Candidatus Chlorohelix allophototropha: one gene and its partner. The protein of the gene in region 2 interacts with the protein of the main gene of each other region in a pairwise test. Links are inferred from orthologs where the notes say so. Each region holds a gene or a part of one and is shown on either strand. Other genes may lie near its edges. The genes, in order: gyrA and gyrB.

The links.
Region 1: the proteins of gyrB (region 2) and gyrA interact in binary tests that used the Escherichia coli proteins (3 or more experiments, as listed by UniProt). The link is inferred for Candidatus Chlorohelix allophototropha from one-to-one orthologs.

What each region holds. Positions count from the first base shown.
Region 1 is NZ_CP128399.1:1,504,729-1,508,203, reverse strand. The notes cover bases 205-3,349. They hold gyrA (DNA gyrase subunit A), read left to right. Parts: upstream 205-568; coding sequence 569-3,130; downstream 3,131-3,349. Other genes in these bases: OZ401_RS06280 (GDP-mannose 4,6-dehydratase), read left to right, coding at 3,334-3,349; OZ401_RS06290 (TM2 domain-containing protein), read right to left, coding at 205-225. Outside these bases: more of OZ401_RS06290, read right to left, coding at 1-204; more of OZ401_RS06280, read left to right, coding at 3,350-3,475. UniProt on the Escherichia coli protein: A type II topoisomerase that negatively supercoils closed circular double-stranded (ds) DNA in an ATP-dependent manner to maintain chromosomes in an underwound state.
Region 2 is NZ_CP128399.1:743,995-747,299, forward strand. What follows is about bases 287-3,261. They hold gyrB (DNA topoisomerase (ATP-hydrolyzing) subunit B), read right to left. Parts: upstream 2,741-3,261; coding sequence 833-2,740; downstream 287-832. Other genes in these bases: OZ401_RS03265 (urea ABC transporter substrate-binding protein), read right to left, coding at 287-407; OZ401_RS03275 (response regulator), read right to left, coding at 2,840-3,193. Outside these bases: more of OZ401_RS03265, read right to left, coding at 1-286. UniProt on the Escherichia coli protein: DNA gyrase negatively supercoils closed circular double-stranded DNA in an ATP-dependent manner to maintain chromosomes in an underwound state.

The DNA of each region.
Region 1 (3,475 bases), 760 kb from region 2 along the record:
GGGATAATAGCCCGGAGGTGGAGCGCCGTACATTCCCGGAGGGGGAGGCGCACCATAACCCGGAGGAGGCGCACCGTAAGCATCCGGAGGGGGAGCGCCATAGCCCGGAGGGGGGGGAGGCGCGCCATAACCCGGAGGGGGCGCACCATAGCCCGGAGGGGGTTGGTTGCCCGGAGGGGGTTGATTGGGATTATCCCAAGGGTTAGGATTCTGTGGATTGCTCATTCAGGCTTTCCTCTCAGTCGCTAAATAAAAATGCCAACACTTAGTTCAATGAAGGTAAGTTAAACACAAACGCGAATAAGTAAAATGCTAGAGCAATTATAGGTTAGGTTCAACTCTATAGCAATATCTCTGAAGATAGAGTAATTAAATCAACCGCTTGATTTTAAAGTTGATTTCAATATGTTTAGAACTAAACCGCTCGGTATTATTTATGTTTATGGCTTTGCAATAGGATATTTTCATATTAGCGCATGTTCTAATAAATTGACTTTCAGCCTCAAAAGGTCTATAATATATAGGTTGACAATAGTAGTTCTCAAGGCAATATGGAGATAATCCCCGAATGGAAATTGGAAACGTTCGCTCGATAAACATCGAAGATGAGATGCGTACCGCCTACCTTGATTACGCCATGAGCGTAATCGTACAGCGCGCTTTGCCCGACGTGCGTGACGGGCTTAAGCCGGTGCATCGGCGCATCTTGCACTCAATGAACGAAAACGGGATTCGTTCCACTACGCCTTACAAGAAATGCGCCCGTATTGTCGGTGATGTGTTAGGTAAATACCATCCACACGGGCAGGATGCGGTATACGAAACGCTGGTGCGCTTCGGGCAGGACTTCAGCATGCGCTACATGCTTATCGATGGTCAGGGTAACTTTGGCTCGGTTGACGGTGACCCACCCGCTGCAATGCGCTATACCGAAGCCCGTATGGCAGGTATTGCCGATGAGCTATTGCAGGATATTGATAAAGATACGGTCGAGTTTCAGCCAAACTATGACGGGCTAGAACTTGAGCCGAAAGTACTGCCCGCCAAACTGCCCAACTTGCTGCTGAACGGAGTGCAGGGTATCGCTGTTGGTATGGCAACCAATATCCCGCCACACAACCTCAACGAGCTTGCCGACGCAATTATCTACCTAGTTGATAACCCGGAAGCCAGCACCGAAGACCTCTCTGAAAGATTAGTGGGACCCGATTTCCCCACCGGAGGCATCATTCTAGGAAAAGCCGGAATCCGAGAAGCTTACGCCACCGGACGCGGCAGAATGATTATTCGCGCCAAAGCTCATGTGGAAGAAAATAAAGGGCGTTTCAGCATAATTGTGACCGAACTGCCCTATATGTGCAACAAACGTACCCTCCAAGAACGCATCGCCGAACTGGTCAAGGACGGCAAAATTGACGGTATCTCGGACATGAATGACGAGAGCGATCGCAACGGTATTCGCCTAGTAGTCGATCTCAAGCGCGATGCACAGCCCCAAAAGATTATGAACCAGCTTTTCAAATATACGCAGCTTCAAACGAGCTTTAGCATCAATATGCTGGCGTTGGTTGAAAACGGGCTTGTTCCGAGAGTGTTGCCCTTAAGGCGCATCCTGCAATCTTACATCGAGTGGCGGCAGGAAGTAATTACCCGACGCACCCGCTATGACCTGAACAAAGCACAGCAACGCGCCCATATCCTCGAAGGTTTACTGAAAGCGATTGCCAATATCGACAAAGTAATCCAGACTATCCGCGAATCCAAAAACAGGGATGCTGCTAAAACCTCCCTGATTGAAACTTTCCAGTTAAGCGCGGAGCAAGCGCAAGCAATTCTGGATATGCAACTCGGCAGGCTGGCAGCGTTGGAACGACAGCGAATTGAGGACGAGTTCAATGAACTGCAAAAGACCATTGCCGCTTTGCAAGACCTCCTCGACCACCCCAAGAAAATTCTGGGAATAATTAAAAAAGATCTGCAATTCCTCAAGGAAAAATACGGAGATGTGCGCCGCACCCTAATTATCGAGGATGCCGATGGTGACCTCTCGGTGGAAGACCTGATACCGGATGAGGTGGTGCTAGTTTCGATTACCAACAAAGGCTATGTCAAGCGCCTCCCCCACGATACCTACAAAACCCAACGGCGCGGCGGCAAGGGCGTTAACGGAATGACTACCCGTGAGCAGGATGTGGTACAGCATACCATTATCTGCAATACGATGGATAGCCTGCTCTTCTTTACCAATAAAGGGCGCGTTTTCCAGCTTAAAGTCCATGAAGTGCCAGATGCCGGACGCACCGCTAAGGGCTTGCCGCTCATCAACCTAATCTCGATAGACCAGAATGAGCAGGTAACTTCGGTTATCGCCATTAATAATTTCGAAAACGCCAAATACCTTGTTATGGCTACCCGACAGGGCAAAATCAAACGCACCAACCTGAGTGAGTTCTCAAGCGTGCGTAGCAACGGGCTTATCGCGATTCGCCTAGAGGAAAAAGACGAACTAGGTTTCGTTTGGATTAGCAATGGGTTGGGCGAGGTCATTTTGACTACCGCCGAAGGTAAAGCCATCCGGTTTAAAGAAGAAGAGGTGCGTCCTATCGGGCGCGATGCAATGGGCGTAAACGCAATCAAGTTGGTAAATGAGGGCGATTACGTGGTGGGGATGGATTTGGTTGATCTGGAAGCCGACTTGTTAATCATCACCTCACATGGCTTTGGCAAACGTACCCCGATGGATGAATTTCCGGTGCATGGGCGCTACGGTCAGGGCGTTATCGCTATGCGTCTAACTCCTAAAACCGGGCGAATCGTGGCAACCCGCGTTGTAAGCGAAAGCGATGATGTGATGCTGATGACTACCAGCGGAATGCTAGTACGCATTCCAGTGCGCGAAATATCCCGGCAGGGTCGCGCTGCTCAGGGTGTCACCGTGATGAGCCTCGGTAGAGCAGGAGATTCAATCGCTTCGGTTGCGGTAGTTACCGAGGAGAGAACCCGCTTCCGGCAGGATGAGAACATTAATGAATTGAAGGGAGGCAACGGTAACGGGGCGCTCCAACTGCTGGACGGGGAGGTTAATCCCGAAGAACCAGAGAATCATAACGGCAACGGTCATAAGAATTAAGACCTGATCAAAAATAAAAAGACCCTTCCAGTAGCGGCAAGGGTCTTTTTTCATACTTTAATTTTAGTCAGGGAACAATTAAATTGACAGGCATAAGCTAAGCTAATATCATAGCAGTAGCTTCAAGGGCAGCTTACGCTGATCGAGTGGGTAAGCTAAAATAAATACTCGTTTAACGAGGCTAGGCGTTTAATCAAAGTCAAATGACACAAAATATTATTATTACAGGTGTCGCCGGATTTGTTGGTAGCCATCTGGCAGACCTGATACTGACACAACCGGGCAGCTACACCATACATGGAATCGTAATTTCAGACCCAAATACACAGGCACAACCGAATCTAG
Region 2 (3,305 bases):
TCAACAATCGGGCGAATCGCTTCTCGTGCGGCGCTGGTAATGCCGCCCATCAGCACTGCCACTTTATCCTGCTGGATAATCTGAGTGGTAAGTTGGGTGTATTTTCCGGTATCCGATTGAGTATCGTAGGAAACGAGCTTCAACTTGCGCCCTAACACCCCACCGTTATTGTTGATGTCCTTGATGGCAAGCTTCGCTGCATCCGCCATCGGTTTGCCATAAATATTTAGCGGACCTGTTTCGTCCAGCAAACTTCCTACTGCAATATCGCTTTTGTCATCGGTAGTCGCGCTTTTGGTAGAATCACCGCAAGCTGACAATGCCAAGTTTGCCATCAACAGGGTTAAAACAAGGAACCCGAAAGCCGTTTTAACGCGCTTCTCACCCATCCTCAAGAACCTGAACATTAACTTGTGTCCTCCTCAATGCTTAACGCTTGCGACTGCACCCCTATGCATCGACAAACATTTTGACTTAGATTGATAATATCTATAGCAGGTGGGCACTTGCTATGACCCCTTAGTCCTGCCTACAGATAGCGCAATTCACCCCGCAATGTGTATAGCTGAACCTGTATATAGCCACCGTCAGTTAGTGTATTATTAACAGTAACGCACCCGTTGATAATAATAGCAGATTAATTAGATAGTGTAAAGTGGACAATTATGAAAGATGGGTGTAAATTTTCTCACCTTTTGAAATCTTAATGGTTGTTGAAATATCAATTGAGAGGGGCAATGATGGGCGGATAAAATGGGTGGATTCGGATAACTTGAGAAGGGCGGTTCGCTTCTCTCCTGAAATGGAAGTGAACCACCCTTAGTTGCTTGCTCTAAATATCGAGGTTTTTGACGTACTTGGCGTGGGTGGTGATGAAGCTCTTGCGGGGTGGTACTTCATCGCCCATCAGCATCTGGAACACTTCATCGGCTCCAGCGGCATCATCAATCGTTACCTGTAACAGCGTGCGATTACGTGGATCCATTGTGGTATCCCACAACTGCTCCGAGTTCATTTCGCCCAAACCTTTGTAACGCTGGATGTTTACTTTGTCAGAACTAAAACGCTTCATAGCAAGGTCTTTTTCCGCGTCATTGTAGGCGTAAACTACTTGCTTGTTGTGAGCAAGGCGATATAGCGGAGGCTGAGCAATGTAAAGATGCCCGTTCGAGATTATTTCTTCCATATTGCGGAAGAAGAAAGTTAGCAGCAAGGTGCGAATATGTGCGCCGTCCACATCAGCGTCAGTCATAATGATGATACGGTGGTAACGCAGACGAGCCAGTTCAAACTGGTCACCAATACCCGTACCAAGCGCGGTAATAAGTGACCGGATAGTATCGCTGCTGAGCATTCTATCTAAGGCTGCGCGCTCCACGTTGAGGATTTTACCGCGTAATGGCAAAATCGCCTGAAAACGGCGGTCGCGTCCCTGCTTGGCGGTACCACCTGCGCTATCACCCTCGACAATATACAGTTCGCTACGGGTGGCATCTTTCTCAGAACAGTCAGCCAGTTTACCGGGAAGGGACAAGCCATCGAAAGCGCCCTTACGCACGATATTTTCTTTGATTTTGCTTTGTGCCTCACGCACGCGCTGTGCCAACAAGCATTTATCAATAATGCGCTTGGCATCGGCGGGGTTTTGCTCAAGCCATTCCTCTAGCGCTTCACCCACCACCGCTTCAACAATTGTCTTGACCTCGGCATTGCTCAGCTTAACCTTGGTCTGACTCTGGAATTGCGGATTGGTCAGCTTCACACTGACGATAGCGCACAAACCCTGACGGATATCATCCCCGGTAAAATTATCATCTTTTTCTTTAAGCCCACCGCTCTTACGCGCATAGTTATTGATAGTGCGGGTTAAAGCGGTGCGGAAGCCAGTGAGATGCGTACCACCGTCCACGTTATTGATGTTATTGGCGAAGGCAAAAACCGACTCGTTATAGCCGTCGTTGTATTGCATTGCCACTTCTACTTTGGTATTGTCAACAGTTTTATCGACATAGAAGGCGCGCTGCTGGATTACTCCACGCTTGCGGTTCAATTGCCGGACAAAAGAAACAATGCCACCCTCGAAATAGAAGGTTTGCTCTTGATCGCTGCGTTCATCAACTATTCGTATTTTGAGGGCTTTGGTGAGAAAGGCAGTTTCACGAAAACGCTGCGCCAGTGTTTCGTAGTTATAAACTGTGCCTTCAGTAAAGATACTGTCGTCTGCTTTGAAGATAACGGTTGTACCACAGCCGTTGGTCGGGTCGTCAGTCACTTTCATATCGAAAGCGATGCGCCCTTGTTCATACTCCTGATAATAGAGTTTACCCTCGCGGCGCACTTCCACCCGCATCCATGTACTGAGCGCGTTTACTACGCTTGCGCCCACGCCGTGCAAACCGCCTGAGACCTTGTAGCCGCCATCTCCGAACTTACCACCGGCGCGCAGTTTGGTCATAACCACTTCCATCGCGGGGCGACCTTCGCCCGGATGCATGTCGGTGGGGATACCGCGCCCGTTATCATTGACGGTTACTTTATTATCGGTGTGAATAAACACTTCGATAAAATCTGCGCCGCCGTTCATAGCTTCGTCAACGCTATTGTCGAAAATTTCATAGACGAGGTGATGAAGACCGTACAAATCGGGGCTACCAATGTACATACTAGGTCTGGCGCGCACATGCTCAATATCATCCATTACCTTGATGCTTTGCGCCGAATAGTTCTGTATCTCTTCCATATCTTTAGCCACCGAATACGACCTCCCTAATATTATGCGACATATATCTTAACCCACCCATTATAACATAAAACTTAATAATTTGTTCGTATTTTGAGGCTATATCGCTAGAATTTTGGCAAGCAATGCTTCAAGTTTTTCAATACTAAATGGCTTCATAAGGCGCCAAAGTCGAGGTATGCCCCCTCCGCCGCTTTGAATACCGGTCAGAACTACAGGCAAGTTTACCAGATATAAATCTGAACTCTTTCTCAGTTCTCGCGCCAATTCAGTACCGGTTATAGTGGGCATCATCTCATCCACCAATACAAGGTCGGGATGTTCTTCTTGTATCAGACGGCGAAATTCTTCAGGCGCATTGGTTGCTAGAGTCTGATAGCCCAATGACTCCAGCATATCCTTTATTATGTCCAGCATAAATTCCGAGTCATCAATTACTACAACTTTAGCCATTTTTAATCTTCATCTCTCCTATCAATTCACAAACCCTATCATTTGCCTGATTATAGACTGAGTCTGAATTATCCCGCAATTTTAACTGACGAGTAGTTGCCTGCTGCCTGAC